Linked DNA regions of Enhydrobacter sp.. The protein of the gene in region 1 interacts with the protein of each later gene in a pairwise test. Links are inferred from orthologs where the notes say so. Each region holds a gene or a part of one and is shown on either strand. Other genes may lie near its edges. The genes, in order: dprA and recA.

Evidence for each region.
Region 2: the proteins of dprA (region 1) and recA interact in binary tests that used the Bacillus subtilis proteins (3 or more experiments, as listed by UniProt). The link is inferred for Enhydrobacter sp. from one-to-one orthologs.

The regions. Positions count from the first base shown.
Region 1 is NZ_CP126889.1:5,085,901-5,101,046, forward strand. What follows is about bases 8,553-11,469. They hold dprA (DNA-processing protein DprA), read left to right. Parts: upstream 8,553-9,441; coding sequence 9,442-10,497; downstream 10,498-11,469. Other genes in these bases: OJF58_RS25350 (MFS transporter), read left to right, coding at 8,553-9,390; topA (type I DNA topoisomerase), read left to right, coding at 10,548-11,469. In the rest of the region: OJF58_RS25305 (TIGR02466 family protein), read right to left, coding at 28-678; OJF58_RS25310 (YceI family protein), read left to right, coding at 723-1,319; OJF58_RS25315 (cytochrome b), read left to right, coding at 1,306-1,866; OJF58_RS25320 (citrate synthase/methylcitrate synthase), read right to left, coding at 1,870-2,955; OJF58_RS25325 (citrate/2-methylcitrate synthase), read left to right, coding at 3,041-4,246; OJF58_RS25330 (aspartate carbamoyltransferase catalytic subunit), read left to right, coding at 4,330-5,274; pyrC (dihydroorotase), read left to right, coding at 5,271-6,620; OJF58_RS25340 (hypothetical protein), read left to right, coding at 6,710-7,504; glycerol-3-phosphate 1-O-acyltransferase PlsY, read left to right, coding at 7,514-8,131; more of OJF58_RS25350, read left to right, coding at 8,215-8,552; more of topA, read left to right, coding at 11,470-13,235; rnr (ribonuclease R), read left to right, coding at 13,228-15,146. UniProt on the Bacillus subtilis protein: Protein that helps load RecA onto ssDNA during transformation. Binds cooperatively to circular ssDNA, is able to bridge different segments of DNA. Favors the loading of RecA onto SsbA- or SsbB-coated ssDNA and formation of RecA-DNA filaments.
Region 2 is NZ_CP126889.1:4,439,627-4,454,688, forward strand. Bases 8,358-11,190 are described here. They hold recA (recombinase RecA), read left to right. Parts: upstream 8,358-9,155; coding sequence 9,156-10,226; downstream 10,227-11,190. Other genes in these bases: OJF58_RS22155 (CaiB/BaiF CoA-transferase family protein), read left to right, coding at 8,358-8,921; OJF58_RS22165 (PQQ-dependent dehydrogenase, methanol/ethanol family), read left to right, coding at 10,511-11,190. Outside these bases: OJF58_RS22110 (IS630 family transposase), read right to left, coding at 1-523; OJF58_RS22115 (hypothetical protein), read right to left, coding at 592-771; OJF58_RS22120 (phosphoserine transaminase), read left to right, coding at 966-2,132; serA (phosphoglycerate dehydrogenase), read left to right, coding at 2,220-3,803; OJF58_RS22130 (hypothetical protein), read left to right, coding at 3,909-4,151; OJF58_RS22135 (hypothetical protein), read left to right, coding at 4,203-4,466; OJF58_RS22140 (tripartite tricarboxylate transporter substrate binding protein), read right to left, coding at 4,488-5,465; FAD-dependent tricarballylate dehydrogenase TcuA, read right to left, coding at 5,488-6,978; OJF58_RS22150 (hypothetical protein), read left to right, coding at 7,040-7,678; more of OJF58_RS22155, read left to right, coding at 7,737-8,357; more of OJF58_RS22165, read left to right, coding at 11,191-12,688; OJF58_RS22170 (YkgJ family cysteine cluster protein), read right to left, coding at 12,695-13,423; alaS (alanine--tRNA ligase), read left to right, coding at 13,484-15,062. UniProt on the Bacillus subtilis protein: Multifunctional protein involved in homologous recombination, DNA repair and competence.

The DNA.
Region 1 (15,146 bases):
GAAAGACTCGCAACAAGACCACGCATTTCAACTTTTCTTAGCACCTGCTCTCGCCGGCGTCGTCACCCATGTGTAGTTGAAGCTGATGGAGACGCGCTCGCCGGCATAGCGCGCGGGCGGCACCTCGTGGCGCAACCAGCTCTCGAACAATATGAGATCGCTGGACCGCGCAGCCATGCTGACGAAAGAACGCATGGCCCGGGGCGCATCCGCGCGTCGCGGCGGGGCCGCCATCAGACGCGATAGCCGCGGATCCTCGAACTTGAGCGCGCCCGCCCCTTTCGGCACCACGACATAGTAGGTGCCGCTGATGAACGATGCGGGGTGCAGATGCAAGGAATGTCCGATGCCGCCCGGCATCCGGTTCAGCCAGCAGTCGGACATCGCCACGCGCCGGCGCGAGAGATCATACTGCAGCGATCGGACAAAAAGGGCGACATGTCGATCGATGTGGCGTCGCAGCCTGTCGAACAGCGGCGAAACCAGATGCAGCCGATCGAGCGATCCGTAAGAAGTGTAGCCGCCGACATAGTGCTTCGCCGACCACCGCCGGCCGGCCATGTCCGATGCGGCGATCGCCTCGCACTCGTCGTGGAGTCTCTGATCGAAATGTGCGTTCGCAGCGGAGGTCAGCGGAGCGCGATAGACGAGTGTCGGAAATAGGGCATGGATCGCCATGACGTGATTATCCGTGATGAGGGGACCGCATGCTATGGTTTCGCATGTCACGCGCTGCAACGATCGGACGCCGCCGCGTCCTCCTGCTGGGAAGCGCCCTGGCCATTGCGTCGCCAGGCCGTGCGGCGTGGGCGCTCGAACAGCTCAAGATCGGCAGCGAGCGCGGCACGATCGACTTCTCGATCGGCGACTCCAAGCTCTTTCGCACCACGGGTTCGTTCAAGGACTGGCGCGGCATGATCGATGTCGACCGTGCCGATGTCTCGAAGAGCCGCGTCGACGTGCGGGTGAACACCACGAGCATCGAGATGCTCGACAAGCAGCAGACCGACATGCTGAAGGGCGCCGATTTCTTCGACGTGGACAAGTTTCCCGAGATGATTTTCAAGTCGACGAACATCGAGCGTGTGAGCGAGGACAAGCTCAAGGTCATGGGCGACATCACCCTGCGTGGCATCACGAAGCCGATGCAGCTCGACGTCGAGGTGGCCGACCGCCGGCCGGACGCGCCGCCGGGGACGCGCTATGCGCGCTTTCTCGGCCAGGGACAGATCAAGCGGTCGGAGTTCGGCATGACGAAGTTCGTCGATGTCGTGGGCGACACGGTCGACATTTCCATCCGCGCCGATGCCTGGCGCTGAGGCGCACGGGCAGCGGCCGACCCTCGGCTATCGGCCGGTCGCCAAGGGGCTGCACTGGATCACGGCGGCGGCGGTGTTCGGCCTTCTCGCGCTCGGCCTTTGGATGACCGACCTGCCCATCGGGCTCACCAAGCTCGAGGCCTATGCCTGGCACAAATGGATCGGCCTCACCGTGTTCCTTCTCACCGTGGCACGGCTCATCTGGCGCTGGCATGCGCCACCGCCGCCTTTGCCCGACGCCGTCACCCGATGGGAGCGCCGGCTGGCGCCGGTCTCACACGCCGCACTGCTCGTTCTGCTCGTGGCGCTGCCGATCACCGGCTGGCTCATGAGCTCTGCAGGGGGCGTCGAGATCTTCTGGTTCGGCCTCGTGCCGCTGCCGAACCCGGTGCCCCGCGATGCCGGCCTGTTCGAGCGCCTGCGGACCGCCCATCACTGGCTGGCCTGGACGCTCATGGCCGTTCTCGCTCTCCACGTCGCGGCGGTGATCCGCCACGACGTCCTGCGCCGCGACGGCGTCTTCCGCCGCATGTGGCCGTCGCGATAGCCGCTACTGCGGCCGTGGACCGATGTAGTTCGATTGCGGGCGGATGATGCGCCCACCCTTCTCCTGCTCGAAGATGTGGGCGCACCAGCCCGCGGCCCGACCCACCGCGAACAAGGCGGTGAAGGCCTCGCGCGGCACGTCCAGGGCTTCGAGCAGCAGTGCGGTGTAGTATTCGACGTTGGTCTCGAGCCGCTGCCCCGGCTTGTGGCGGCGCAGGGCCGCGATCGCGCCCTTCTCGACCGCCGCGGCAAAGGCCAGCCGTCCCGCCGTCGACGGCAACGTCGCCACCGCGGCCTTCAGCACATCCGCCCGCGGGTCGCGCACCTTGTAGACACGGTGGCCGAAACCCATCAGTCGCACGCCCTTGGCGAAGGCGTCGTCGAACCACGCTTCGGCCCGCGCGGCATCGCCGATCTCGTCCAGCATGTCGAGCACCGGCCCCGGCGCGCCGCCATGCAACGGGCCCTTGAGGGCGCACAGGCCCGCGAGCACCGCCGAGATCAGGCCGGCGCGGGTGGAAGCGACGACGCGGGCGGTGAAGGTCGACGCATTGAATCCATGATCCGCCACCGTGGCGAGATAGGTGTCGAGCCCCTTCTCGAAGACGGCCCCGGCGCGCTGGCCGCGCAGCATGCGCAGAAAATCCTGCGCCGTCGTGAGCGCGGGATCGGGCGCGATCGCCGACAGGCCGCGGCGCGCGTTGAGCAACGCCGTCAGGAACACGGGCATCGCGCCACAGACGAGATAGTGATGAGGCATCGGATCGGAGTCCGCCAGCATGCCGATCCCGACGCGCAGCGCTTCGATCGGGCTCAGCGCCGCCGTCGCCGCCAGCAGCCGCGGCACATCGGCGAAGGCCCTGACCCGCGCGGCGGCCAGGCCCTCGCGGACGGCCGTCTCGTCGCCGCCGCCCTCGCCATGGCCTGTCCACAGCAAGGCGGCGACGCCTTCGAAGCCGCGGTGCGCGACCAGCTCCTCGAGGCCGTGCCCGCGGACGACCAGCCGGCCCGCCTCGCCGTCGACCTCGCTCATCACCGTATCGGCCACGATCACGCCATCGAGGCCACTGTCCACGCGTGTCTGCAGCATCTGGATGTCCCTTTCCCAATCCGCAAGGAACATCCGGTCGCACAAATATATTGTCAATATTGATTGGCCTCATCAATAATAAATCATGAGCACCGAATGGATCAGCTCCGCCGAGGCGGCGCGCCGATTGGGGATCTCTCCGGCCACGCTTTATGCCTATGTCAGTCGCGGCCTGCTGCGATCCGAGGGAACGTCGGGACGTCGCGAGCGCCGGTATCGGGCCGACGATGTCGCCCGGCTGAAACGGCGGCGCGCCGTCGGGCGCAAGGCCGAATCGATTGCCGCCAACGCCCTGGACTTCGGCACCCCGGTGCTGGAGTCGTCCCTCACATTCATCGAAGGCGGTCGACTCCATTATCGTGGTCACGATGCCGCCCGGCTGGCGCGCAGCCATTCGCTGGAGCAGGTCGCGCAGCTCCTGTGGGAGTGCGACGATCGGCCTTTCGACGCCGGGAACCTGCCGGCTCCGTCGGCCGCATTGCGCACCGCCTGGAGTGCCACCGCGACGCTCTCCACGGTCGATCGCTGCCTGATCCTGCTGCCGGCGGCGGCGCGCTGGGACCATCCGAGCTGGGTCGAGGACCGCGCCGCCATGCTGGAGACGGCGGTTCGCATCCTGCGCCTGCTGACGGCTGCCGTGACGACGGAGCCGGCCTCGGCCCTGCCCGTCCATGAGCAACTCGCTGCGGCATGGCAGGTGCCCGCCGGCCACGTGCCCTTGATCCGCGCGGCGTTGGTCCTGTCGGCCGATCACGAGTTCAACGCCTCGACCTTCGCCGCCCGCGTCGTCGCCTCGACCGGCGCCCACCTCTATGCCGCCACGACGGCGGGACTCGCGGCCATCAGCGGGCCGCGGCACGGCGGCCTGACGCGGCGAGTCGCGAGCCTCTTTGCCGAGGTCGCGGCAGCAGACGACCCGGAGTCGGCACTGGTCGAGCGCGCAGGCGGCGACGCTCGCCTTCCCGGCTTCGGCCATCCGCTCTATCCCGATGGCGACGTGCGCGCGGCGACATTGTTCGCCCTCCTGCGCGAGATCCTGCCGCACTCGCCCGAGCTTGCCCTTGCCGAGCGGCTTGCCACGATCGGCGCACGGCTGGCGCGCGCCGAGCCCAACATCGACTTCGCGATGGCGACGCTCGAGCGCGTCCTCGACCTGCCGAAGGATTCCGCGCTCGCCCTGTTTCTTCTCGGCCGCACCGTCGGATGGATCGCCCACGCCCTGGAGCAGGCGGCGAGCGGCGCTCTCATCAGGCCGCGCGCCCGCTATATCGGGCCACGGCCTGCGGCATGAGCGTTATCCACCAGAGCGCCGCCTTGCAGCGGCGCGCCGCGCGTGCTTAACGTCGCGCTTTAGTGACAAACAAACGCGCGGGCGTGCCGAGGTTGCCCCACCTGCTCGGCATCGAAGGTCTGTCGCCCGAAACCATTTCGGGCCTGCTCGACCTTTCCGAAAGCTACATCGAGCAGAACAGATCCCTCGACAAGCGGCGGGACCTGCTGACCGGCCGCACCGTGATCAATCTCTTCTTCGAGAACTCGACGCGGACCCGCACCAGCTTCGAGGTTGCCGCCAAACGGCTGGGCGCCGACGTCATCAACATGGATGTCGCCACCTCTTCGGTGCGCAAGGGCGAGACCCTGCTCGACACCGCCATGACGCTGAACGCCATGCGGCCGGATGCCATCGTCGTGCGGCACAGCGAATCGGGGGCCGTCAATCTCCTGTCGCAGAAGGTCAACTGCACCGTCATCAACGCCGGCGACGGCCAGCACGAGCACCCGACCCAGGCGCTGCTCGATGCGCTGACCATTCGCCGCCGCCGCGGCCGCCTGGAGGGGCTGCTGGTGGCGATCTGCGGCGACATCCTGCACAGCCGCGTCGCGCGGTCGAACATCCATCTGCTGCAGATCATGGGCGCCCGCGTGCGCGTGGTCGGGCCGCCGACCCTGATGCCGACCGACATCGACAAGATGGGCGTCGAGGTCCACTACAACATGAGGACCGGCCTCAAGGACGTCGATATCGTCATGATGCTGCGCCTGCAGACCGAGCGCATGCAGGGCTCGTTCGTGCCGTCGATCAGCGAATACTTCCGTTTCTTCGGCCTCGACAGCGAGAAGCTCAAGGTGGCGAGGCCCGATGCGCTGATCATGCATCCCGGCCCGATGAACCGCGGCGTGGAGATCGACTCGGAGGTGGCCGACGACCTCGACCGCAGCGTCATCCACGAGCAGGTCGAGATGGGCGTCGCCGTGCGCATGGCCTGTCTCGACGCCCTGATCGGCGGCCGCCGCAATGCCATGGGAGCCGCGGCATGAGCGGCAATGTCGCCCGCGGGCTGCCACCGCATGCCGGGTCGACCGCCTACATCAATGCCCGCGTCATCGATCCCACGGCGGACACCGAATATGTCGGCGCCGTCCTGATCAGCGACGGCAAGATCGCCGACTTCGGTCCCAATCTGTTCGCCTCGGGCGCGCCCTACGGCATCCAGTCGGTCGACTGTCAAGGTCTCTACCTCGCGCCGGGCATCGTCGATACGCGCGTACACACGGGCGAGCCGGGCGAGGAGCACAAGGAGACGCTCGACAGCGCAGGCGTCGCCGCAGCAGTCGGCGGCATTACCTCCATGGTGCTGCTGCCCGACAACGAGCCGCCGTTCGACGATGCCTCGTTGATCGAGTTCGTGGCGCGGCGCGCGCGCCAGATCAAGCTCGCCAACATGTACGCCTTCGGTACGCTGACCGTCGGCCTCGAGGGCAAGGAGCTCGCCGAGATCGGCTTGCTGGCCGAAGCCGGCGCCGTCGGCTTCACCGACGCCGACCACGCCGTGGGCAACGCCCAGGTGATGCGCCGCGCGCTCTACTACGCCAAGGCCTTCGACGCCCTGATCGTCCACCTGCCGCAGGAGCCGACGCTTTCGGGCGGCCACATGAGCAGCGGCGTGATGGCCACGCGCCTCGGCTTGGCCGGCAACCCGCCGCTCGCCGAGGTGATGATGGTGGAGCGCGACATCCGCCTCGTCGAGATGACGGGCGGACGCCTGCATCTCGCCAAGATCTCCACCGCCGAATCGGTGAAGGCGATCGCGGCGGCCAAGGCGCGCGGCCTGCGCATCACCTGCGATACCGCCGCGCCCTACTTCGCCCTGAACGATCTCGCCGTCGGCGACTACCGCACCTTCGGCAAGCTGGTGCCGCCGCTGCGCAGCGAGGCCGATCGCGAGGCGATCGTCGAGGGGCTGAAGAGCGGCGTGATCGACGCCATCGTCTCGGACCACCGGCCGCAGGACCAGGACAGCAAGCGCGTGCCCTTCGCCCAGGCCGAACCCGGCGGCATCGGCCTCGAGACCCTGCTGCCGGTGTCGCTCGAGCTGGTGCACAACGGCCATCTCAGCCTGCCCCGGCTATTCCAACGCCTGTCGAGCGCGCCGGCCCGGCTGTTCAACCTGCCCGGCGGCCGGCTCGCCAAAGGCGCGCCGGCCGACCTCGTCCTGTTCGATGCCAACTACGCCTGGAAGATCGATCGCGCCGATCTCTGGAGCAAGACCAAGAACACGCCGTTCGACGAGCGGCCGGTCCAGGGCCGGGTGATGGCCACCATCGTCGGTGGACGCACGATCTATCGCAACGACGACTTCGCCCCCGCGGCAGTCGCGGCCTGAGCGCGCGGCGCGGCCGTCGAGCGCTCGAATTGCCTCGAAACGGCCACTTGGTCTGCTATGGTCGGGCCGTTGGTACAGCAAGGCTTGCGATGAACTTTCGACACTCTCTCTTTCTCGGCGCCGCCTTGGCGGCTGTCGCGAGCGCGGCGCACTCCCAATCGCGGCAATCTTCGGGTCAGGACCTGCTTGACCAGCTCACCCGCCACATCCAGCTTTGTTCCGAGATCACCGACACCCAGCAACGGCTGGCCTGCTACGACAAGGTGCAGAACAATGTCGGCGGCATGCCGACACCCGCGCCGTCCGCGCCGCAGGCGACCAACCGGCCGCCCCCCTCGCCCACGCCCCTGCCGCCCCAACCCGCTCGGCCGCCCTCGAGCGACTCGTACAGCTCCACGCCGCTCACGCCGCCGCCCTTGACGACGCCCGGCGGCGGCGTGGCGACGCTTGGTGGATCGGCAGGTCAGTCCGCACCTTCACCGTCCGGCTACGATCCGGATCGCGCCTTCGATCCCAACAATCCGACGTCGAGCTATGGGCCGGCCGACAGCACCATGCCCAAGCCGCAACCCCAGGTGCGCCGCACCGGCCCGCGACCGTTGCCGCATTTCTCCCAGCCGATGCCTCTGGTGACGCTCGCCGCGAACAACCTGACCTACGGCCCGTCGCGCTACTGGCAGGTCTCGATCACGGTCACATCGAACACGCCGAATACCGTCAACACGCAAGTCCAGTGCACCTTCCGCAACGCCGGTCGCTCGGTGGGCGATGCCTATTTCGGGCCGGTGGCGATCGCGCCGGGCGAGCAGATCTCGACCGAGCTGATCGGTCCACCGACCTCGACCTATGTCGACTCGACCAATTGCAAGGTGTTGAGTCCCTGAGATCGCATCATGCAGTGGTACGGCTTCCTCGTCGTCCTGCCGTTCCTCGTCGGCTACCTGCTGGGCTCGATCCCGTTCGGCCTGCTGCTGACCAGGGCCGCCGGGCTGGGCGACATCCGCTCGATCGGATCCGGCAATATCGGCGCGACCAACGTGCTGCGAACGGGCCACAAGGGCCTCGCCGCGGCCACCTTGTTGCTTGATGCCCTGAAGGGTCTGGCAGCGGTTCTCATCTGCGGCGTTCTCGGACCACTGACCGCCATCGCCGCAGCGCTCGGCGCGGTGCTGGGACACATGTTTCCCGTGTGGCTGTCGTTCAAGGGCGGCAAGGGCATGGCCACGGCGCTCGGTGTCATGTGGGGGCTGAGCTGGCCCGTCGGCGCCATCGCCTGCGCCGCGTGGCTGCTGCTGGCCGCTCTGTTCCGCTATTCCTCGCTGGCGACCCTGTTCAGCATCGTGGTCGGCGCAATCGCCGCGTGGTTCCTGGTCGACTGGCAGATCGCATTGGCCATCACGGCGCTGGTGCCGCTGGTATGGATCCGTCATCACGCCAACATCCGCCGCCTGCTCGACGGCAACGAACCCAGGATCGGCCAGAGCAAGACGAGCGCCAATCCGGCCGTGTAGTCCGGCCGCACAGCGAAGCCGACGATTCCCGCCCGATTGCTCCGGCCCGGTCCGGCCGATATAGGGTCGCGCGCTCCGGCGTCATGACCGTCCCCTCCGCTTCCCGCGCCCTGCCCTGGGCCCTGATCGGCGCCGCCTGCCTCGGTTCCTTTGCCGCAACCTCGAGCGGCACGACACGCGCGCCGTTCCTGCTCGAGATGGCGCACGATCTCGATGTCAGCATGCCGCTCGTCGCCAATCTCGTGTCGATGACGGCGACGGCCTGGGGCGTCACCTCGGCGGCAGCCGGCTACCTGTCGGATCTGGTCGGCCGCCGGGCGCTCCTGGTCGCCGCGCTGATCGCGCTGGCCCTTGCCATGTGCGGCCAGGCGAGCGCCGGCAGCTTTCTCTGGGTCGCGGTGTGGGCAAGCGGCGCGGGCGGTTGCGCCGGCGCCTTCACCGGCGTGGTGTTCACCGAAGTTTCCTCACGCGTCGAGGACCGCCAGCGCGGCCGCGCGCTCGGCTGGGTGATGGGCGGCCAGTCGCTCACGCTGGTGGTCGGCGTGCCGCTCGCTGCCTGGGTCGGGTCGGCGATCGGCTGGCGCGGCTGGAATGTCTGCGTCGGCGGCCTCGCCTTCGTGGCGAGCCTCGCTTTGCTGCTCACGGTTCGCTCCGGCAGGCGGCCTGTCACACGCGCCGAACAGCGGCCGGCCTTGCGCCGCGCGCTCTCGCCGCGCGTGCTCGCGCTGCTGGGCACGGGCATTGCCGAGCGCATCTGCTACGGGTTGGCTGCCGTCTATTTCGCGACCTTCCTGCAGGCGGTCTATGGACTTTCCCTGGCGGCGACGGCCATCCCCCTCGCGGTGTTCGCCCTCGGCAACGTGCTGGGAACGATCCTCGGCGGTCAGCTCGCCGACCGGCTGCGCGATCGGCTGCGGACCTTCGCCATTGCGATGGCCATGTCGGGGCTCGCGGCGCTGGGACTCTTCATGTGGCACCCCGCTCCGGCGATCTCGGTCGCCCTGGGGTTCCTCTATGTGATGCTGAATGCCCTGGGTCGGCCGTCCTACATGGCGTCGCTCGCCGCCGTGCCGGACGAGGTCCGTGGCACCGTGCTCGGCCTGAATGGAACCTCGGCCAGCCTCGGCTGGATTTGCGCGGCAGGCTTGGGCGCCGTCATGATCAGCACCGTGGGCTTCGAGGGCTTCGGCCCGCTCGGCGCCGTGCTCGGCGTGCTGGGCACGATCGGCGCGCTGTCTTGCCGACGGATGTCTTCGTGACACAACTTTCGATTGTTTTACTTGTTTGCATTATCGTTTTAGGATCGAGCCATGTTCGATGGCCTTTCTGTTCCCGCGCTCGATCCGGCTGAACGCCGCGCCCGGCTGCGCCTGGCGCGAACACCGCGCATCGGTCCGGTCTCCTTCCACGAGGCGCTGGCGCATTTCGGAGCGGCGCGCGCCGCCTGCCACGAGATCCGCACCGTGCCCGAAGCGGCAATTGCATCGGAAGAGCAGGCGCTGGCGGAGCTCGGCGGCCGGTTTCTGGTGTTCGGCGACGCCGACTACCCGGCGGCGCTCGCAGCCTTGCCCGATGCGCCGCCAGTGCTCTCGGGCGTTGGCGACATGCGCCTGCTTGGCCGCCCGACGCTGGCCATCGTCGGCGCGCGCGATGCCTCGATGGCCGGACGAAGGTTCGCCGGCGATCTCGCCGGCAATCTGGGCAAGGCGGGATTCGTGATCGCCTCGGGCCTCGCCCGGGGCATCGACGCGGCCGCGCACGACGCGGCACTGGCTACCGGAACGGTCGCGGTGATGGCCGGCGGCGTGGACCAGGTCTATCCACCGCAGAACGCGCGCCTGCAGCAGGCGATCGCCCGTCAGGGCCTGCTGCTGAGTGAGGCGGCCATGGGCGCACCGCCGGTCGCCCGCGCCTTTCCCCGCCGCAACCGTATCGTCAGCGGTCTTTCCGCAGGCGTGATCGTGATCGAGGCGGCCGCCCGCTCGGGATCGCTGATCACGGCGCAGCGGGCGGCCGAGCAGGGACGCGAGGTCTTTGTCGTTCCCGGCTCGCCCCTCGATCCGCGCTATGGCGGCTCCAATAACCTTATAAGGGACGGGGCTATCCTGGTGCGGGACGTCAACGATATTACAAGTGTGTTCGGTCGGCCTCAGTCGTTCGCCCAACCTCCTGAGAAACCAGTACAAAATGGCGATGGCAGGGACACGGCAAAGGTGGTCGAGGCGCTGGGCGCCGTACCCACTCCGGTTGACGAACTGGTACGCCGATGCCAAGTGTCCGCCGCCACCGTGGCGGAGATCCTGCTGGCCCTCGAGCTGGAAGGTCGCCTGGAAAGGCACCGGGGTAACCGCGTATCTCTGATATGAATCAGCGATCTAGCTCCGGTCATTAAGGTTTTACTGGAGCTTGTTCGACGATGAATGTGCTGGTCGTCGAGTCGCCTGCCAAGGCCAAGACCATTGGGAAGTATCTCGGCCCCGGCTACACCGTCCTGGCCTCCTATGGTCATGTCCGCGATCTGCCCGCCAAGGACGGCTCCGTCCGGCCCGACGAGGATTTCGCCATGGACTGGGAGGTCGATGCGCCTTCCCAGAAGCGGCTCGACGCCATCGCCAAGGCCGTCGGCAAAGGCGGCAGGCTCTATCTCGCCACCGACCCCGATCGCGAGGGCGAGGCGATCTCCTGGCATGTGAAGGATGTGCTCGGCCGGAAGAAGGCCCTGCAGGGGGTAGACGTCAAGCGCGTCACCTTCAATGCCATCACCAAGCAGTCCGTGCTCGACGCCGTCGCCCATCCGCGCGAGCTCGACCAGCCGCTGATCGACGCCTATCTGGCGCGCCGCGCCCTCGACTACCTCGTCGGCTTCACCCTCTCGCCCGTGCTGTGGCGCAAGCTGCCGGGCAGCCGCTCGGCCGGCCGCGTGCAGTCGGTGGCGCTGCGCCTGATCTGCGAGCGCGAGGCCGAGATCGAGGTCTTCCGAAGCCGTGAATACTGGACCGTCGACGCGATCTTCGGCACATCGAAGAAGCAGACGCTGAAGGCCCGCCTCACCCATCTCGATGGCCGCAAGCTCGACAAGTTCGATCTCGACTCCGCCGAGCGCGCCGAGGCGGCCAAGCGCGAGATCGAGCGCCGGGCCTTTGCCGTCTCGGCGATCGAGCGCCGGCAGGTGCGGCGCAACCCGCCGCCGCCCTTCATCACCTCGACCCTGCAGCAGGAGGCGTCGCGCAAGCTCGGGCTGGGCGCGGCGACCACCATGCATATCGCCCAGAGACTCTATGAAGGCGTGGATATCGGCGGCGAGACGGTCGGCCTCATCACCTACATGCGGACCGACGGCGTCCAGCTCGCGCCGGAGGCGATCGGCCAGACGCGCCGCCTGATCGAAAGCCGATACGGCGCCGATTACCTGCCGGAGAAGCCGCGCCTCTACTCGTCGAAGGCCAAGAACGCCCAGGAAGCGCACGAGGCGATCCGGCCGACCGACCTCTTCCGCACCCCGCAGGACGTGGCGCGCTATTTGGACCGGGACCAGCTCGGCCTCTACGAGCTCGTCTGGAAGCGCACGGTCGCGAGCCAGATGGAAAGCGCCGTGCTCGACCAGGTGACGGTCGATATCGCCAGCGGCGACAAGAACGTCGGCCTGCGCGCCACCGGCTCGGTGGTGCGGTTCAACGGCTTCCTCACGCTCTACGACGAGGGCCGCGACGACAAGCCGGAGGACGAAAACGGCAACGCGATCCTGCCTGACGTCGTCGAGAACGAGGCGCTGGAGCGCCGCGAGGTCATCCCGGAGCAGCATTTCACCGAGCCGCCGCCGCGCTACTCGGAAGCGAGCCTCGTGAAGAAGCTGGAGGAGCTCGGCATCGGCCGACCGTCGACCTATGCCTCCATCATCGACGTGCTGCAGCGCCGCAAGTACGTCCGGCTCGAGCGCAAGCGCTTCGTGCCGGAGGATCGCGGGCGCATCGTCACCGCCTTCCTGCAGACCTACTTCCCGCGCTACGTCGAGTACGACTTCACGGCCCATCTCGAGGAGGAGCTCGACGACATCTCGGGCGGCCGGATCGACTGGCGGCAGGTGCTGCGCGACTTCTGGAGGGAGTTCTCGTCCGCCGTCGGCGAGACCAGGGATCTGCGCGTGAGCGAGGTCCTCGACAAGCTCGACGAGGAGCTGGGGCCGCACTTCTTTCCGGCCAACGACAATGGCGGCAAGAGTCCGCGCGAATGCCCGTCCTGCGGCACCGGCCGGCTCGGCCTGAAGCTCGGCAAGTTCGGCGCCTTCATCGGCTGCTCGAACTATCCGGCATGCCGCTTCACCCGCAAGCTCGGCATCGTCGATTCGGAAGCCGATGCGGCATCCGGCGCCAATCTCGACAAGCCGAAGCTGCTGGGCATCGATCCCGAGACCGGCAAGGAAGTGACCCTGCGCAACGGCCCCTACGGTCTCTATGTCCAGCTCGGCGAGCCGGAGGGCAAGGAGAAGCCCAAGCGCCAGTCCCTGCTGCGCGGCATGACGCCCGACGACGTGACGCTCGAGAAGGCGCTGGCGCTGCTGGCGCTGCCGCGCGAGCTGGGGCCGCACCCGGACGACAGCGAGCCGATCGTGGCCGGGGTCGGCCGCTTCGGCCCATACGTGAAGCACGGCAAGAAGTACAAATCGATCCCGGCCGACGAAAGCGTGCTCGATATCGGCATGAACCGCGCCGTGGCGCTGCTGGCCGAAGCCAGGCAGGCGCGCGGTCGCGCCGCGGCCAAGCCGGTCCGCATCGTCGGCAGCCATCCCGGCGATGGGCAGCCGATCGAGCTCTACGAGGGCCGCTACGGGCCCTACGTGAAGCATGGCGGCGTCAACGCCACCGTGCCGCGCGACATCAAGCCGGAAAACCTCACCGTCGAGCAGGCGGCCGGGCTGCTGGCCGAGCGCGCTGCCAAGGGCGGTGGAAAGAAGGTGAAGGCAGCCCGGCCGAAGAAGGTTGCGCCGGCCGCGGCGAACGATACCGGGCAGAAGCCGGCGCCAAAGAAGACAGCCGCGCGGAAGAAGGCCGCCCCCAAACGCAAGGCCAAGGCCGAGACGCCACCCCGCACCGGCACCGATGGCTAAGGGTCGCATCCCGACCCGTGACGAACTGCTGACCTTCATCAGGGAAAGCGCGACACCGGTCGGCAAGCGCGAGATCGCCCGCGCCTTCGGCCTGAAAGGCGACCAGCGCATCGAGCTCAAGGATCTGCTGCGCGACCTGCGCGACACCGGCGAAATCGCCGCCGATCGCGCCAAGACGTTCAAGGATCCGGGTGCGCTCACCGACGTCGCCGTGCTGGAGATCGTCAAGGTGGACGAGGATGGCCACCTGCTGGCCGTGCCGCGTCGCCACGACGAGGAGAAGGACGGCCCCGCCCCGCGCATCGAGATCGATCCCCACAGCGGCCGTGGCGGTCCGGCGCCCGCCGTCGGCGATCGCGTCCTCGCCTCGCTCAGGCGCCGCGGCAAGGCGGCCTACCAGGCCCGAATCATCCGCCGCCTCGGCAGCGGCCCGAAGAAGATCCTGGGCCTCTACGAGGAACCGGCGGGCCGCGGCGGTCATGGCACGGTGACGCCGACCGACCGCAAGCTGCGGCGCGAATTCGACGTCCGGCCGGCCGACCGCAACGGCGCGCGGCCGGGCGATATCGTCTGGATCGAGGAGGTCGGCGGCCACCTCTCGCGCCGGGCCCGCGTCATCGAGCGCATCGGCCCGATGAGCGACCCGCGCACCGTGAGCCTGATCTCGATCGCCGCCAACGACGTGCCGATCGACTTCCCGCAGGCGGCGCTCGACGAGGCCGAGCGCGCCCGCGCGGCGCCCTTGGGCAGCCGCCTCGACCTGCGCGAGCTGCCGCTGGTCACGATCGACGGCGAGGATGCGCGCGATTTCGACGATGCGGTCTATGCCGAGCCGGACCCCGCCCATCGCGGCGGCTGGCGCCTGTTGGTCGCGATCGCCGATGTCGCCTGGTACGTGCGATCCGACAAGGCGCTCGATCGCGCCGCCTATCGTCGCGGCACCTCGGTCTATTTCCCCGACCGGGTCGTGCCGATGCTGCCCGAGGCCCTCTCCAACCACTGGTGCTCGCTGATGCCGCGCCAGGACCGGCCGGTCCTGGTGGCCGAGATGTGGATCGACGGCGACGCTCAGCTCAAGCGCCACCGTTTCCACCGCGCCATGATGCGCTCGGCTGCCCGCCTCACCTACACGCGCGTGCAGCGCGCGATCGACGGCGTGCCGGACGAGGAGACCGGCCCGTTGCTGGAGCCCGTCATCAAGCCGCTCTACGGCGCGTTCCGCGTCCTTCTGGCGGCGCGCGAAAGACGCGGCGCGCTCGACCTCGACCTGCCGGAGCGGCTGGTCAGACTGGGCGAGGATAGCCGCATCGCCGAGATCGGCGTGCGCGAGCGCCTCGACAGCCACCGGCTGATCGAGGAGTTCATGGTGCTGGCCAACGTGGCGGCCGCGCAGGCGCTGGAGCAGCGCCACGCCCCTTGCCTCTATCGGGTCCACGACCAGCCCGATCCGGCCAAGCTCGAGGCATTGCGGGAGTTCCTCGCCACCCTCGGCATCGCGCTGCCCGCGGGCTCCCGCCTCAAGCCCGGCGATCTCAACCGCGTGCTGCACGCCGCCGCCGACAAGCCGGTGGCCCGGCTGGTGAACGAAACGATCCTGCGCAGCCAGAGCCAGGCGGTCTACGCCCCCGGCAACCTCGGCCATTTCGGTCTGGCGCTCGCGCGCTATGCGCATTTCACCTCGCCGATCCGCCGCTTTCCCGATCTGATCGTGCACCGTGCGCTGATCGCCGCGTTCGGACTGGGCGACGGCGGCCTGCCCGAGGCGGATCGCGGCCGCTTCGAGGAGTTCGGCGAGCATCTCTCGATGTGCGAGCGCCGGGCGGTCGCCGCCGAGCGCGCAGCGCTCGACCGCTATGTCGCGGCCTACATGGCCCAGCATGTCGGCGCCTCCTTCCCCGGCCGGGTCACGTC
Region 2 (15,062 bases), 650 kb from region 1 along the record:
CCGAGAGCACGATGGCGTGGTCGGGCGGATTGACGTACAGCCCGACGATGTCCCTGAGCTTGGCGGCAAACTGCGGATCATTGGACAGCTTGAATTGGCGGACCAGATGCGGCCTCAGGCCATGGGCGCGCCAGATCCGTTGCACCGAGCTGACGCTGATCCCGGCCGCCTCGGCCATCGCCGGGCCGGTCCAATGGCTCGCCCCCGACGGCGGCCCTGCCAGCGTCATGGCGACAACGTGCTCGGCCACCTCGGGATGGAGCGGCGGGATGCGCGACGGGCGTGTCTTGTCGCGCCACAGCCCCGCTGCACCTTCCGCCCCGAACCGTTCCTGCCAGCGCCAGATCACCGTCTTGGCCTTGCCGGTGGCACGCATGATCTCGGCAGTGCCATGCCCGTCGGCGGTCAAAAGAACGATCCTTGCCCGCCAGACGTGCTTTTGCGGGCTGTTGCGGTTGGCCACCACCGCCTCCAGCTCGCCACGGTCCGTGGCATTCAACTGAAAGTTCGTTCGCTCGTGCATTCCTCTGACTCGCATACGCGAGCCCGATCGGGAATCCCCTCGCGAATCGAAATGTTAGATTTGGTCCACTAGAACGGGAAGGTCGCGGAATGCGGCGGGAGACGGGCATCGGCGATATGCGCCGCGTCCGTCGCTTTCGCGTCCGCGGCCTCCTTCGCCGCCCGCGGATCGTAAGATCCCCTATCGCTCCCTGCGGGATCGATCTTCTTCTTGCCGAAGAGCCCGATGATCCGGCGCCACAACGTCATGTCGCTCCTCCAAAAAAGAAGCGTCAATAAAAAAGGGTCAGCTGCAAAGGGTTGGGCCGCAAGAGGCAGATGGTCATGCCCGTCCGGCGGGAGCGGCAAACGGTACACATTGACGATTTTCCGGCCCGCGACTATAGGGGCGGCGGGCCACGCTCCCCCACCGGAGCGCAGCTCTTCTGCAAGGGAGAGGTCATATGAAGCCGAACACACGTCCGGCGCGCCCCGATTTCTCGTCGGGGCCCTGCGCCAAACGTCCGGGATGGACTCCGGAAGCCCTCAAAGACGCCGCCGTCGGGCGGTCCCATCGCTCCAAGCTCGGCAAGAAGAAGATTGTCGAGGCGATCGATCGCACGCGTGCGCTGCTGGGCATCCCCGCCGACTACAAGGTCGGCATCGTGCCGGCGTCGGACACCGGCGCGGTCGAGATGGCGCTGTGGTCGCTCCTGGGCGCCCGGCCGGTCGACATGCTGGCCTGGGAAAGCTTCGGTGAAGGCTGGGTGACCGATGTCACCAAGCAGCTCAAGCTCAAGGATGCGCGCGTGCTCAAGGCCGGATACGGCCAGATCGTCGACCTCGAGACGGTCGACTGGACGCACGACGTTGTCTTCACCTGGAACGGCACCACCTCGGGCGTGAAGGTGCCGAGCGGCGACTGGATCGCCGACGACCGCGAGGGGCTCGCGATCTGTGACGCCACCTCGGCCGTCTTCGCGATGGACCTGCCGTGGCCCAAGCTCGATGTCGTCACCTGGTCCTGGCAGAAGGTGATGGGCGGGGAGGGAGCGCACGGCATGCTCGTTCTCTCGCCGCGCGCCGTGAAGCGGCTCGAGACCTATTCGCCGGCCTGGCCGCTGCCCAAGATCTTCCGCCTGACCTCGGGCGGCAAGTTCTCCGAGGCGATCTTCAAGGGCGACACCATCAACACGCCGTCGCTGCTCTGCATCGAGGACGCGATCGACGGCTTGCGCTGGGGTGAGAGCGTCGGCGGACTCGAGGGCCTGATGGCGCGATCCAACGCCAACCTGGCGGTGCTCGAGAAGTTCGTCGCCAGCCGCAACTGGCTGGGCTTCCTTGCCGCCGACAAGGCAATCCGCTCCAACACCTCGGTCTGCCTCAGCATCACCGCCTCGTGGTTCACGGCGCTGCCGGCCGACCGGCGGGCCGCGGCGGCCAAGAAGATGGCCGAGCTGCTCGAGACCGAGAAGGCCGCCTACGACGTCGGCTCCTACCGCGACGCACCGCCGGGCCTGCGCATCTGGTGCGGCGCCACGGTCGAGACGAGCGATCTCGAGGCGCTGCTGCCCTGGCTCGACTGGGTCTATGCCGAGATCGAGCGCGAGTTCGGCAAGGCCGCCGCTTAAGAACCCGAGGGAGCGCGCCACTCCAGTGGCGCTCGAGACTCATGAGCGCCACTGGAGTGGCGCGCTCCGACGAAGGAGACACTCGAAATGGCCAAACCCAAAGTCCTCATCTCCGACGAGCTCAGCCCGCGTTCGATCGAGATCTTCTCCGAGCGCGGCTGCGACGTCGATTTCAAGCCGGGGCTGAAGCCCGCCGAGCTGCGGGCGATCGTGGGCAACTATGAAGGCCTCGCCATCCGCTCGGCCACCAAGGTCACGGCGGAGGTGCTGGCCGAGGCCAAGAAGCTCAAAGTCGTGGGGCGGGCCGGCATCGGTGTCGACAATGTCGACATCAAGGCGGCGACCGCCCGCGGCGTGGTGGTGATGAATACGCCGTTCGGCAACGCCATCACGACGGCCGAGCACGCGATCGCCCTGATGTTCGCGGTGGCGCGCCAGGTGCCCGACGCCAACGCCAGCACCCAGGCCGGCAAGTGGGAGAAGAACCGCTTCATGGGCACGGAGCTCAGCTTCAAGACGCTGGGCCTGATCGGCTGCGGCAATATCGGCTCGATCGTGGCGGAACGCGCCCTCGGACTGAAAATGCGCGTGCTCGCCTACGACCCCTTCCTGTCGGACCAGCGCGCGACCGAGCTCGGGGTGGAGAAGGGCACGCTCGACCAGGTGCTGGAACGGGCCGATTTCATCACCGTGCACACGCCGCTCACCGAGCAGACCAAGAACATCCTGAGCCGCGCCAACCTGATGAAGACCAGGAAGGGCGTGCGTATCGTCAACTGCGCGCGCGGCGGCCTGGTCGACGAGCTGGCGGTGCGCGATCTCCTTGTCTCGGGCCATATCGCGGGCGCGGGCTTCGACGTCTTCACCGAGGAGCCGGCCAAGCAGAACGTGCTGTTCGGCGCGCCCAATCTCGTCTGCACGCCACATCTCGGCGCCTCGACGGTGGAGGCGCAGGAGAACGTGGCGTTGCAGGTCGCCGAGCAGATGTCGGACTACCTGCTGACCGGCGCGGTCGTGAACTCGCTCAACATGCCCAATGTCACGGCCGAGGAGGCGCCCAAGCTCGCACCCTATCTGAACCTCGCCGAGAAGCTCGGCTCCTTCGCCGGCCAGCTCACCGACACCGAGATCAAGGCGGTCTCGATCGAGTACGAGGGCCAGGTCGCGGCGCTCAACATCAAGCCGTTGAGCCAGGTGGCGTTGATGGGCGTGCTGCGCCCGCAGCTCGATACGGTGAACATGGTGAACGCGCCTGCCGTCGCGCGCGAGCGCGGCATCGACGTTGCCGAGGTGAAGCACGAGCGCGACAGCGACTACCACTCGCTGATCCGGTTGTCGCTGACCACTGAGAAATACACGCGCTCGGTCACGGGCACACTGTTCGGCGGCCGCCATCCGCGCGTGGTCGAGATCAAGGGCATCGACATCGAAGCGGAGTTCGCCCCGCACATGCTCTACATCACCAACGACGACAAGCCGGGCTTCATCGGCCGGCTGGGCACGATCCTGGGCGAGAACAAGGTCAACATCGCGACCTTCCATCTCGGCCGCGACAAGCCCGGCGGCTCGGCGATCGCGCTCGTGCAGGTCGACCAGCCGATCTCGCCGACGCTGCTCGCCAAGATCGCAGCCGTCGAGGGCGTGGTGCAGGCGAAGGTGCTCGGATTCTAGTATCGGGGACAGGGCTCATTGCATTTGGGTCGGCATGAGAAAACGTCCCTCGATTCGGCCGGGTTATCAAAGCCATGATATCTTGGAATCAATGGAGGAAGTCCGATGCCCCGTATCAGCGAGATCACGGAAGATGGCGGCGATCCGACGCTGAAATCGATCTTCGACAAGCAGCGCGAGATCTTCGGCGATCTGCTCAATCCGACGAAGGTGATGGCGCACTGTCCGCCGATCCTGAAGGCGGCGCAGCAGCTCGGCCAGGCGATCGCGCAGTCGGGACAGCTTCCCAAGGGAATGCTGCCGCTCGTCTATCTGCGTGTGGCGTCCATCAATGGCTGTCCATTTTGAATTGACATCAACTCCGTCAGTTTGACGGAAACCCCGGGCGGCCTGGACAAGGTGGCGGAAGTCCTGACCTGGCGCGAGAGCAAGCTGTTCAGCGCCGCCGAGCGCGCCGCGCTCGACTATGCCGAGCGCATCACCCACACCGACCAGCAGGTCGACGATGCCCTTTTCGCCGAGCTCAGGAAGCATTTCACCGAGCCGCAGATCGTCGAGCTGACGGCGGCGGTGGCGTTCGAGAACTTTCGCAGCAAGTTCAACCCGACCCTCGGCATCGAGGCGCAGGGCTTCTGCGTCGTTCCGAAAAGACCGGCGGCATAGCCGCCGGTCGTTCGCCGAACGTCATTCCATCTCGATCTTGAGCGCTTTCAGCTTCTTGCCCCAGTAGTCGTGTTCCTCGCGCACGAAGGCCGTGAACTCGGGACGACTGCGCGCGGGCGCCAGCTCGAGGCCGTCCTTGGACAAGGCGGCTTCCCACTTCGGATCCGCCATCGCCTCCTTGGCCGCCTTCTCGATCTTGTCGAGCACGGCATCGGCAGTCCTGGCCGGCGCGAACAGGCCATGCCAGCTCGTGACCACCACGTCGATGCCTTGTTCCTTGAGCGTCGGTACCTCGGGCAGGGACTTCACGCGCTTCTCGCCGGTCACCGCGAGGGCCCTGAGATTGCCGGCCTTGATCTGGCTGACGGCCGGCGGCAGGGAAGAGAAATTCATCGTGATCTGTCCGCTGATCACGTCGGCCAGCGCCGGGCCGGTGCCCTTGTAGGGCACATGGGTCAGCTTGATCCCGGCCGCCTCGGCGAACAGCGCGCCGGCGAGATGATTGTTGCCGCCCACCCCCGACGACGAGAAGGTGAGCTTCTCGGGCTCCTTCCTCGCGAGCGTCACGAGCTCGGCCGCCGAATTGGCCGGCACCTTGGGATTGATCGCCAGCACGTACTGGTAGGCGGTGGTCTGGCAGATCGGCGCGAGCGCGGTGATGGTGTCGATCATGCCCTTCTGGATGTGCGGATTGATGATCACGTTCGTGCCGACGGCGTAGAACAGCGTCTGGCCGTCGGGCTTGGCGCTCGCGACCACGCGCACGCCCAGGCTGCCGGCGGCGCCGCCCTTGTTGTCGACGATCGCCTGCTGGCCGATCAGCGGCGACAGGATCTGCGCCAGCTCGCGGGCGTTGATGTCCGCGCCGCCGCCGGCCGCATAGCCCACGACCATCGTGACCGGCCCGGTGGGCCAGCCGGCATCGGCGCGCGCCACCGACGGCAGCAACAACGTGCTGGCGCCGGCGGCCAATGTCCGGCGTCGTGTGAAATGCTGCATGGAGTAACTCCCCGTATCGAGATCAGTTCTTGCCGAAGACGTAGCGTCCGGCCGACTCGCCGGCAAGCTTGCCGAGCACGGCGCCCGACACCAGGCCGGTGCCGCCGGGATAGTTGTGGTAGAAGAGCCCGCCCACCAGTTCGCCTGCCGCGTAGAGGCCGGGGATGGGGTGGCCGTCGATGCTCTCGACCTCGCCTCGGGGCGTGATCTTGAGCCCGCCGAACGTGAAGGTGAGGCCGCAGGTCACGGCATAGGCTTCGAACGGCGGCGTGTCGATCGTGTTGGCCCAGTTGCTCTTCGGCACGGCGAGGCCGCGCGTGCCGCGGCCATCCTTGACCGCGGGGTTGAACGGCACGTCCGTCATGACGGCGGCGTTCCATTCCTCGATCGTCTTCAGGAACTGCTGGGTATCGACGCCTTCGAGCTTCTTCGCCAGCTCCTCGATCGTTTCGGCCCGGACCTTGGTGACGCGCTTGATGCGATACTCGTCGCGCAGCTTGTCGAGTACCTTGGAATCGAAGATCTGCCAGGCGAATTGCTGCGGCTGGGCGAGAATGACCGCGCCGTACTTGGCATAGGTGTAGTTGCGGAAGTCGGCGCCCTCGTCGACGAAGCGCACGCCGTTGGCATTGACCATGATGCCGAGCGGATAGGAGTGCTTCTGGAAATTGTCGCCGACATCGAGGTCGCCGAACTCGGGCGCGTTCATGTCCCAGCCGACGGCGTGGCCGCCTGACCAGTTGCCGTGCGGCTTGGCGCCGATCGCCAACGCCATGTTGATGCCGGCCCCAGTGTTGAAGCGCGTGCCGCGCACCTTGGCGAGGTCCCAGGTGGGGCCGAGATAGCGGGTGCGCATCTCGGCATTGCTCTCGAAGCCGCCGCAGGCCAGCACCACCGCCCTGGCGCCGATCCGGATCTTGCGGCCCTTGTGGCGGGCGACCACGCCGCGCACCACGCCGTCCTCTTCAATCAGCGACACGGCCGGCGTCTCGTAGTGGATGGGGATGCCGGCCTTGACCGCGGCATTGTGCTCGAGATCGACCAGGCCCGGGCCGCCGCCCCAGGCCTCGACCGCCAGGCCACCCCAGAACTTGTACTTGCCGTTCACCTTGAAGGCCTGGCGGCCGTAGGAGGGTTGGAAGCGCACGCCCTTGGAGCGCATCCATTTCAGCGTCTCGAAGCTCCGCCCGATCAGGATATCGGTGAGCTCGGGATCGCAGCGATAGTTCGTCACCCGGCCCATGTCGTCGAGATACTGGTCGGCGCTGTAGCTGCCGAAATCGACGTCGCGCTTCTCGTCCTCGGTGAGATCGTAGAGCTGGACGAGGTCGTCCACTCCGTGGAACACGACGCGCATGGCGCCGGCAGTGTAGGTGCTGTTGCCGCCGCGCTCGGCCTCCGGGGCGGCTTCCAGCATGGCGACCGACGCGCCCGCCTCGCGCGCCGCCAATGCCGCACACGCCGCCGCGTTGCCCGCCCCGACGACCAGAACATCGACCTGAAAATCGTCCACCTGTCTCTCCCTGGCTGGGCGCTGCTCGATCTTGGCATCATATTTGCATTACGATAGCGCAATGGGTGATCGCTTCGACCGTCTAGGGGGCCGGCATGCCAATGTCGAGACCCTGCTGCGCAGGCCAGGTATCGGCCACAACAACGGGCCCACCTTCGACATGTCGTGGGAGGCCTGGGTCTGGCGCCGCGCGTCGGCCAAGGCATGGAAGACTCCCAATCCCGAGGTCGCGAAGATGCGGGTGCGGCGGGCGGAACGGCTCGGCATCACCTATCGGGAATTGACCGCGACGCTGATGGACACCGGCGTCAATCTCGGGGCGGCCGTCCTGCCGCTCTCGCTCGCCGCGCGGGTGCGCCGCGGGCCGAAGGGCGAGATCGTTGTCGATCCGCGCAACTCGGTCGCGGCCCTGGTCGGCAAATTCGGCGGTCGGCTGTTCCTGCTGGGCGATATCGATGCCGTGCCCACACTCGACGCGGCGGAACGGGACGGTTTCCTCGCTCTCGTCAATCGCGCCTTCGACGGCAAGGTCGAGGCGATCGGCTGGGGCCATGACGGCCCGGCCATCCGCACCCTGCTCAAGGCGAACGCCGTGCCCCACCAGGAGGCTTTTCTTGTCGGCGCCGGTATGGGACACCGGGTGCTCGGCGAGACAGCCGGTCTGCCGCTCACAAAGGATATCGATACGTGGTTCTCGTAGGAGCGCGCCACTCCAGTGGCGCTCATGACAAGAGGCGCCCCTGGAGCGGCATGCTCCGATGAGCATGGAACCCCCTCTCAAAGGCGTCCGCGTCGTCGAGCTTACGCATACGATCCTCGGTCCGTCGTGCGGCATGATCCTGGCCGATCTCGGAGCCGAGGTGATCAAGGTCGAGCCGGTGGACGGCGACCGCACCCGCAAGCTGCGCGGCTTCGGCGCCGGCTTCTTCGGCTACTTCAATCGCAACAAGAAGAGCCTGGCGCTCGATGCCGACGCGCCCGAGGGCCGCAAGGTGCTGGAGAAGCTTCTGCAGTCGGCCGATGTGCTGATCGAAAACTTCGCGCCGGGTTCCATGAGCAAGCGCGGGCTCGGGCCCGAGCATCTGGAGAAGATCAATCCGCGCCTCGTCTACTGCGCCCTGAAGGGTTTCCTGCCGGGTCCCTACGAGAAGCGGCCGGCGCTCGACGAGGTCGTGCAGATGATGGGCGGGCTCGCTTACATGACCGGGCCCAGCGGCCGGCCGCTGCGCGCCGGCACGTCCGTGGTCGACATCATGGGTGGCATGTTCGGCGCCTTCGGCACGGTATTGGCGTTGAAGCAGCGCGACCGGACGGGGAAGGGCGGGCTGGTCGAGAGCGCGCTGTTCGAGTCGGTCGTGTTCATGATGGGCCAGCATCTCGCCATCACCGCCATCAACGGTGCCGCGCCGCCGCCCATGCCCGAACGCGTGAGCTCGTGGGCGGTGTACGAGATCTTCAATACGGCCGACGATCAGCAGGTCTTCATCGGCATCACCAGCGATGGCCAGTGGAAGCGCTTTTGCGAGGTCTTCCGGCAGGCCGAGCTCGCGGCCGATTCCCGCCTTGCCAGCAACAACCAGCGCATCGAGGCGCGGCCCTGGCTGGTGCCCAAGGTCGCCGAAATATTCAAGGGCTACACCAAGAACGAGATCGAGAGGCTGGCGCTCGAGGCCGACATCTCCTTCGCGCCGGTGGCGCGGCCGCAGGACCTGTTCGACCATCCGCACCTGCTGGCCAACGGCTCACTGGCGTCGACGACACTGCCGGGCGGCGTCAAGACGCGCCTGCCGCTGCTGCCGTTCCAGATGTTCGGCTGGCGGCCGCCGCTCGTCAGCGATCCGCCCGAGATCGGCCAGCACAACGAGGCGGTGCTGGCGGCGATCGGCTACGACGAGCGAGGCATCGCGGCGCTAAAGTCGGCCGGCATGCTGGGACCGAGATGACGGGCGTTGGCGTGAGGCAAACGATGGAAGCGTTTGCCTTGTCGCCGCTATTCACAAGCGATCCGTTGAGCCTTCGGAACAGAGCTGGAACACATGTCAATAAGTTTAATTCTTTCAGGCCATTAAATCGCCCCTTGATGGCGTGAACAAAATAGGTACATTGACGCTGTTTTCCGGCGGACTTATCCGCATTGCCGCCCCGGATGCGGGCGTGGGACAAGGAGGAGGCAGCCAATGTCGGCAGCGCTGAAACTGGTCGAGAAAGAGGGCATGGAGAACAAGAACAAGGCGCTCGATGCAGCCTTGGCGCAGATCGAACGCGCCTTCGGCAAGGGGTCGATCATGAAGCTCGGCCAGCGCGAGGCGCTGGAGATCGAGGCGGTGTCGACCGGCTCGCTGGGCCTCGATATCGCGCTGGGGATCGGCGGCCTGCCCAAGGGGCGCATCGTCGAGATCTACGGCCCCGAAAGCTCGGGAAAGACGACGCTGGCGCTGCATTGCGTGGCCGAAGCCCAGAAGAAGGGCGGCGCCTGCGCCTTCATCGATGCCGAGCATGCGCTCGACCCGGTCTATGCCAAGAAGCTCGGTGTCGATATCGACAATCTGCTGATTTCCCAGCCCGACGCGGGCGAGCAGGCGCTCGAGATCGCCGACACGCTGGTCCGCTCCGGCGCCATCGACGTGCTGGTGATCGACTCGGTCGCCGCCCTCGTGCCGCGGGCCGAGCTCGAGGGCGAGATGGGCGATGCGCTGCCCGGCCTGCAGGCCCGCCTGATGAGCCAGGCGCTGCGCAAGCTCACGGCCTCGATCTCCAAGTCGAACACGCTGGTGATCTTCATCAACCAGATCCGCATGAAGATCGGCGTGATGTTCGGCAGCCCCGAGACCACGACCGGCGGCAATGCGCTGAAGTTCTACGCCTCGGTCCGCCTCGACATCCGCCGCATCGGCGCGCTCAAGGACAGGGACGAGGTGGTCGGCAACGCCACGCGGGTGAAGGTGGTGAAGAACAAGGTGGCGCCGCCGTTCAAGGTCGTCGAGTTCGACATCATGTACGGCGAAGGCGTGAGCAAGGTCGGCGAGCTGATCGATCTCGGCGAGAAGGCGGGGGTGGTCGAGAAGTCGGGCTCGTGGTTCTCCTACGACGGCCAGCGCATCGGGCAGGGCCGCGAGAACGCCAAGAATTACCTCAAGGAGCATCCCGAGGTCGCCCAGGCGATCGAGCAGAAAGTCCGGGCCAATGCCGGCATCGTCGCCGATGCGCTGATGGACGGCGGCAAGAGCGACGAGGACGAGGACGACTAGGCTTTCTCGACCGGACTTCAAAGCCTCTGTCTCCGGTCGCGGGCGGTGCTGTTCCCCACGCACAGCACCGCCCCTTTCATTCCGGCGGCAACAAAAGAACGGGAAGAACCGCCCGTTCCTTCTGTTGACGGCCCTCCCGGCGCCCGCCAACATTTCATCGCGATCAGCTGCGAGCGCAGTAAGGTTTGGCTGCAGCGTAGCGTCCGAATTCGGTACATCGCGCCAACCGTCCCTGCCTCGTTCGAGGACGCTTTCGGGCGTCACAGACCAGCGGGGAGGTCGTCATGGAACGTCTTGCCGGTCGTGCCGATTTTGTTCGGCAACTTTCAAAATTTTTCTCGATCGTGGCAGCCGCCGTGGCGGCAACGGTCATTGTTGCTGCTGACGTGCCTGGGCAACAGGCCAAGGGATCGGTCGAGCACATAAAGACCGTGACCTCGGCAATCGACGAGAGCGCGATCCGCGCCAATGCGGCAACGTCGAAGGACTGGCCAACGGTCGGCCTGGACTATGCCGAAACGCGCTTCAGCCGGCTCAATCAGATCGATACCGAGAACGTGAAGAATCTCGGCCTGGTGTGGTCCTACAGTCTCGACTCGTCGCGCGGCGTCGAGGCGACGCCGGTCGTCGTCGACGGCGTCATGTACGTCACCGCGCCATGGAGCATCGTCCACGCCATCGACGCCCGCACCGGCAAGAAGATCTGGACCTTCGATCCCGGCGTGTCGCGCGAGATCGGCTACAAGGGTTGCTGCGATGTCGTGAACAGGGGCGTGGCCCTCTACAAGGGCAAGGTCTTCGTCGGCTCCTATGACGGCCGGCTGATCGCGCTCGATGCGGCGACCGGCCAGAAGATCTGGGAGAAGGACACGATCATCGACCATTCCCATTCGTACACCATCACCGGCGCGCCACGCGTGGCCAGGGGCAAGGTGATCATCGGCAACGGCGGGGCCGAGTATGGGGCGCGCGGCTATGTGACAGCCTACGAGGCCGATACGGGCAACCAGGCGTGGCGCTGGTTCGTGGTGCCGGGTGATCCGAGCAAGCCCTACGAGGACGGGTCCATGGCCGCCGCGGCCAAGACCTGGGATCCCGCCGGCAAATACTGGATCAACGGTGGCGGCGGCACGGCGTGGGACAGCATCACCTACGACCCAGACCTCGATACGGTCTATGTCGGCACCGGCAACGGCGCCCCGTGGAACCGCAACCTGCGCAGCCCGGCGGGCGGCGACAATCTCTATCTCGCCTCGATCGTGGCTCTCGATGCCGACACCGGCAAGTACAAGTGGCACTACCAGGAGACGCCAGGCGACAACTGGGACTACACGTCCACGCAGCCCATGATCCTGGCCGACATCACGATCGACGGCGCGCCGCGCAAGGTCATCCTGCACGCGCCGAAGAACGGCTTCTTTTTCGTGATCGACCGCACCAACGGCAAGTTCATCTCGGCGAAGAACTTCGTCGACGTGAACTGGGCGACGGGTTACGACGCGAGCGGGCGGCCGATCGAGGTTCCCGAGGCCCGCTCGGCGGACAAGTCGTTCGATTCGATCCCCGGTCCGTACGGCGCCCACAACTGGCATCCGATGTCGTTCAATCCGATGACCGGCCTCGTCTACCTGCCGGCGCAGAATGTGCCGCTCAATCTCACCGGCGAGCCGAAGTGGACTCACAACGCCAACAAGCCGGGCGAGTTCGGCGGCGGTCTCGGCTGGAACATCGCCTTCGCGCTGAACGCCGCGCCACCCAAGAGCCTGCCGTTCGGCCGGCTGATCGCCTGGGATCCGGTGAAGCAGAAGGAAGCCTGGCGCCAGGAATATGTGTCGCCCTGGAACGGCGGAACCCTGACGACCGCGGGCAATCTCGTCTTTCAGGGCACGGCCGACGGCCGGTTCGTCGCCTACAATGCCACCACCGGCGAAAAGCTCTGGGAGGCGCCGACGGGCACCGGCGTGGTCGCCGGCGCTTCGACGTACCTGATCGACGGCGTGCAGTACGTATCGGTGGCGGTCGGCTGGGGCGGCGTCTACGGCGAGGCGGATCGTGCCACCGAGCTCAACAGCCCGGGCACGGTCTATACCTTCGCCGTGGGCGGCAAGGCATCGCCGCCGGCCTTCACCAAGTACCAGATGGAGAACCTGCTGGCAGGCGTTAAGTACGATCCGGCCGATGTCGGGCCGGGCACGCTGCTCTACGTCTCCAACTGCGCCGCCTGTCACGGCGTGCCGGGCGTGCAGAAGGGCGGCAATATCCGCAATCTGGGCTATGTCGGCTCGGACACCATCCGGAACCTCAAGGAGGTCGTCTTCAACGGTCCCTTCAAGTCGCAGGGCATGCCGGATTTCACCGGCAAGCTGAAGGACGAGGATGTGACGAAGATCATCGCCTTCATCCAGGGCACGGCCGACGCGATCCGACCAAAGGAGGCGCCCGCGCCGGCGGCGAAGAAATAGCCGCCCCTACTTCGAGCCGAGCTGCCGCAGGAAGCGTTGCACCCAGTCCGGCCCGGTCCGCATGACGCGGTCGGCGGATCGCGTCCGGCTCCAGGCCGTGAGCAGGGCGAGCGGAAACCAGGTGTCGGCGTCGTCCTGCAGCTTGCGCGCGGACGAGGAAAATTTCGGCACCGCAAGCGGCGCCACGCCTTCCTGGTTTGGCCCGGCACAAAGTTCCGCAGGCGAGGTGACCAGGTATTCGCGGCAGACCAGTGGCCGCTCGGGATGAATGGAGCAGCTCTCCTCCTCGAGGAAAGGGCAGGGCAGGGCGAGCGCAAAATAGGCGGCTGACAGCTCGCGGTCGGTCTTGCCGGCCCGCTTTTCCGGATCGAGCAGCACGTCGCCGAGGCCAGCCCGCGCGAGCGTGGCCTCGGCTTCGGCGAAGCGGGCTCTGACGGCCGCACGGCGCTCCTCGGGCAAGGCCTCGATGACGGCCAGCAGCCTCTCCCCCTCGGTACGCGAGATCGGCACGAGCTGGCGACAGCAGGCGCCGCAGCCCTTGCGGCAGGAGACGGCCTTGCCCATGTCCCGGGCGCGCTGCTCGGCAGCCTCGACCACGGCGTTCACCAGTCCCTGCAGGGCCGGCACCACGGCCGTCGCCGGCACGGCGCCAGCCGGCACGGTCATCGGGTGGGCAAGCCGGATCTCGCCGACGGAGAGGCGCAAAGTGGCCGAAACTTGGCCCGAATCGACCATAAGACCGCTATCCCCCCGTTATGGACTTGGGCGAGGCGTGCACGCTACAAGGACCGCACTATGGCAAGCGTCAGCGACGTCCGTCGCACATTCCTAGAATACTTCCGCGAGAACGGCCACGAGGTCGTGAGCTCGAGCCCGTTGGTGCCGCGCAACGATCCGACGCTGATGTTCACCAACGCCGGCATGGTGCAGTTCAAGAACGTCTTCACCGGGATGGAGAAGCGGCCCTACGCGCGCGCAACGACGTCGCAGAAGTGCGTGCGCGCCGGCGGCAAGCACAACGATCTCGAGAACGTCGGCTACACCGCGCGCCATCACACCTTCTTCGAGATGCTGGGCAATTTCTCGTTCGGCGACTATTTCAAGGAGCTCGCGATCGAGCTCGCCTGGAACCTGATCACCAGGGAATTCGGCCTGCGGCCGGACCGTCTGCTGGTCACGGTGTTCAGCGAGGACGACGAGGCGGCGCGCTACTGGCGCAAGGTCACCGGCTTTCCCGACAGCAGGATCATCCGCATCCCCACGTCGGACAATTTCTGGGCGATGGGCGACACCGGCCCGTGCGGCCCGTGCTCGGAGATCTTCTACGATCACGGCGAGGGGATCCCCGGCGGTCCGCCGGGCAGCCCGGACGAGGACGGCGACCGGTTCATCGAGATCTGGAACCTGGTCTTCATGCAGTTCGAGCAGCAGACGCCGGAGCTGCGCGTGCCGCTGCCGAAACCCTCGATCGACACCGGCATGGGGCTGGAGCGCATCGCCGCCGTCCTGCAGGGCAAGCACAACAACTACGACATCGATCTTTTCCGCGCCCTGATCGAGGCGGTGGCGCACGAGACCGGCGTCGATCCCGACGGTCCGCAGGGGGCGTCGCACAAGGTCATCGCCGATCACCTGCGCGCGACCTCGTTCCTGATCGCCGACGGGGTGCTGCCGTCGAACGAAGGCCGCGGCTATGTCCTGCGCCGTATCATGCGCCGGGCGATGCGGCATGCCCATATCCTCGGCGCGACGGAGCCGATGGTTTACAAGCTGGTGCCGACCCTGGTGCACGAGATGGGCGACGCCTATCCCGAGCTCGGCCGGGCGCAGGCGCTGATCACCGAGACGCTGAAGCTCGAGGAGACGCGCTTCAAGAAAACGCTCGGCACCGGCCTCAAGCTTTTGGAGGACGAGAGCCGGAATCTGTCGGCCGGCGGCATGCTCAAGGGCGACATCGCCTTCAAGCTCTACGATACCTACGGCTTCCCGCTCGACCTCACGCAGGACGTGCTGCGGGCGCGCGATATCACCGTCGATACGACGGGCTTCGAGAAGGCGATGGACGAGCAGCGCGCCAAGGCGCGGGCGGCGTGGGCCGGATCAGGCGAGGCGGCCTCCGAGGCCATCTGGTTCGACGTGCGCCAGAAGGTCGGCGCCACCGAGTTCCTGGGCTACGACACCGAGCGCGCCGAGGGCAAGGTGACGGCGATCATCGTCGAAGGCAAGGAAGTCCCGTCGCTGAAGGCCGGGCAGACCGGCTGGCTGGTGGTCAACCAGACGCCGTTCTACGCCGAGTCGGGCGGCCAGCTCGGCGATACCGGCCGCTTCGTCGGCCCGGCCGGGGAGGCCGAGATCGCCGACGTGCAGAAGATGG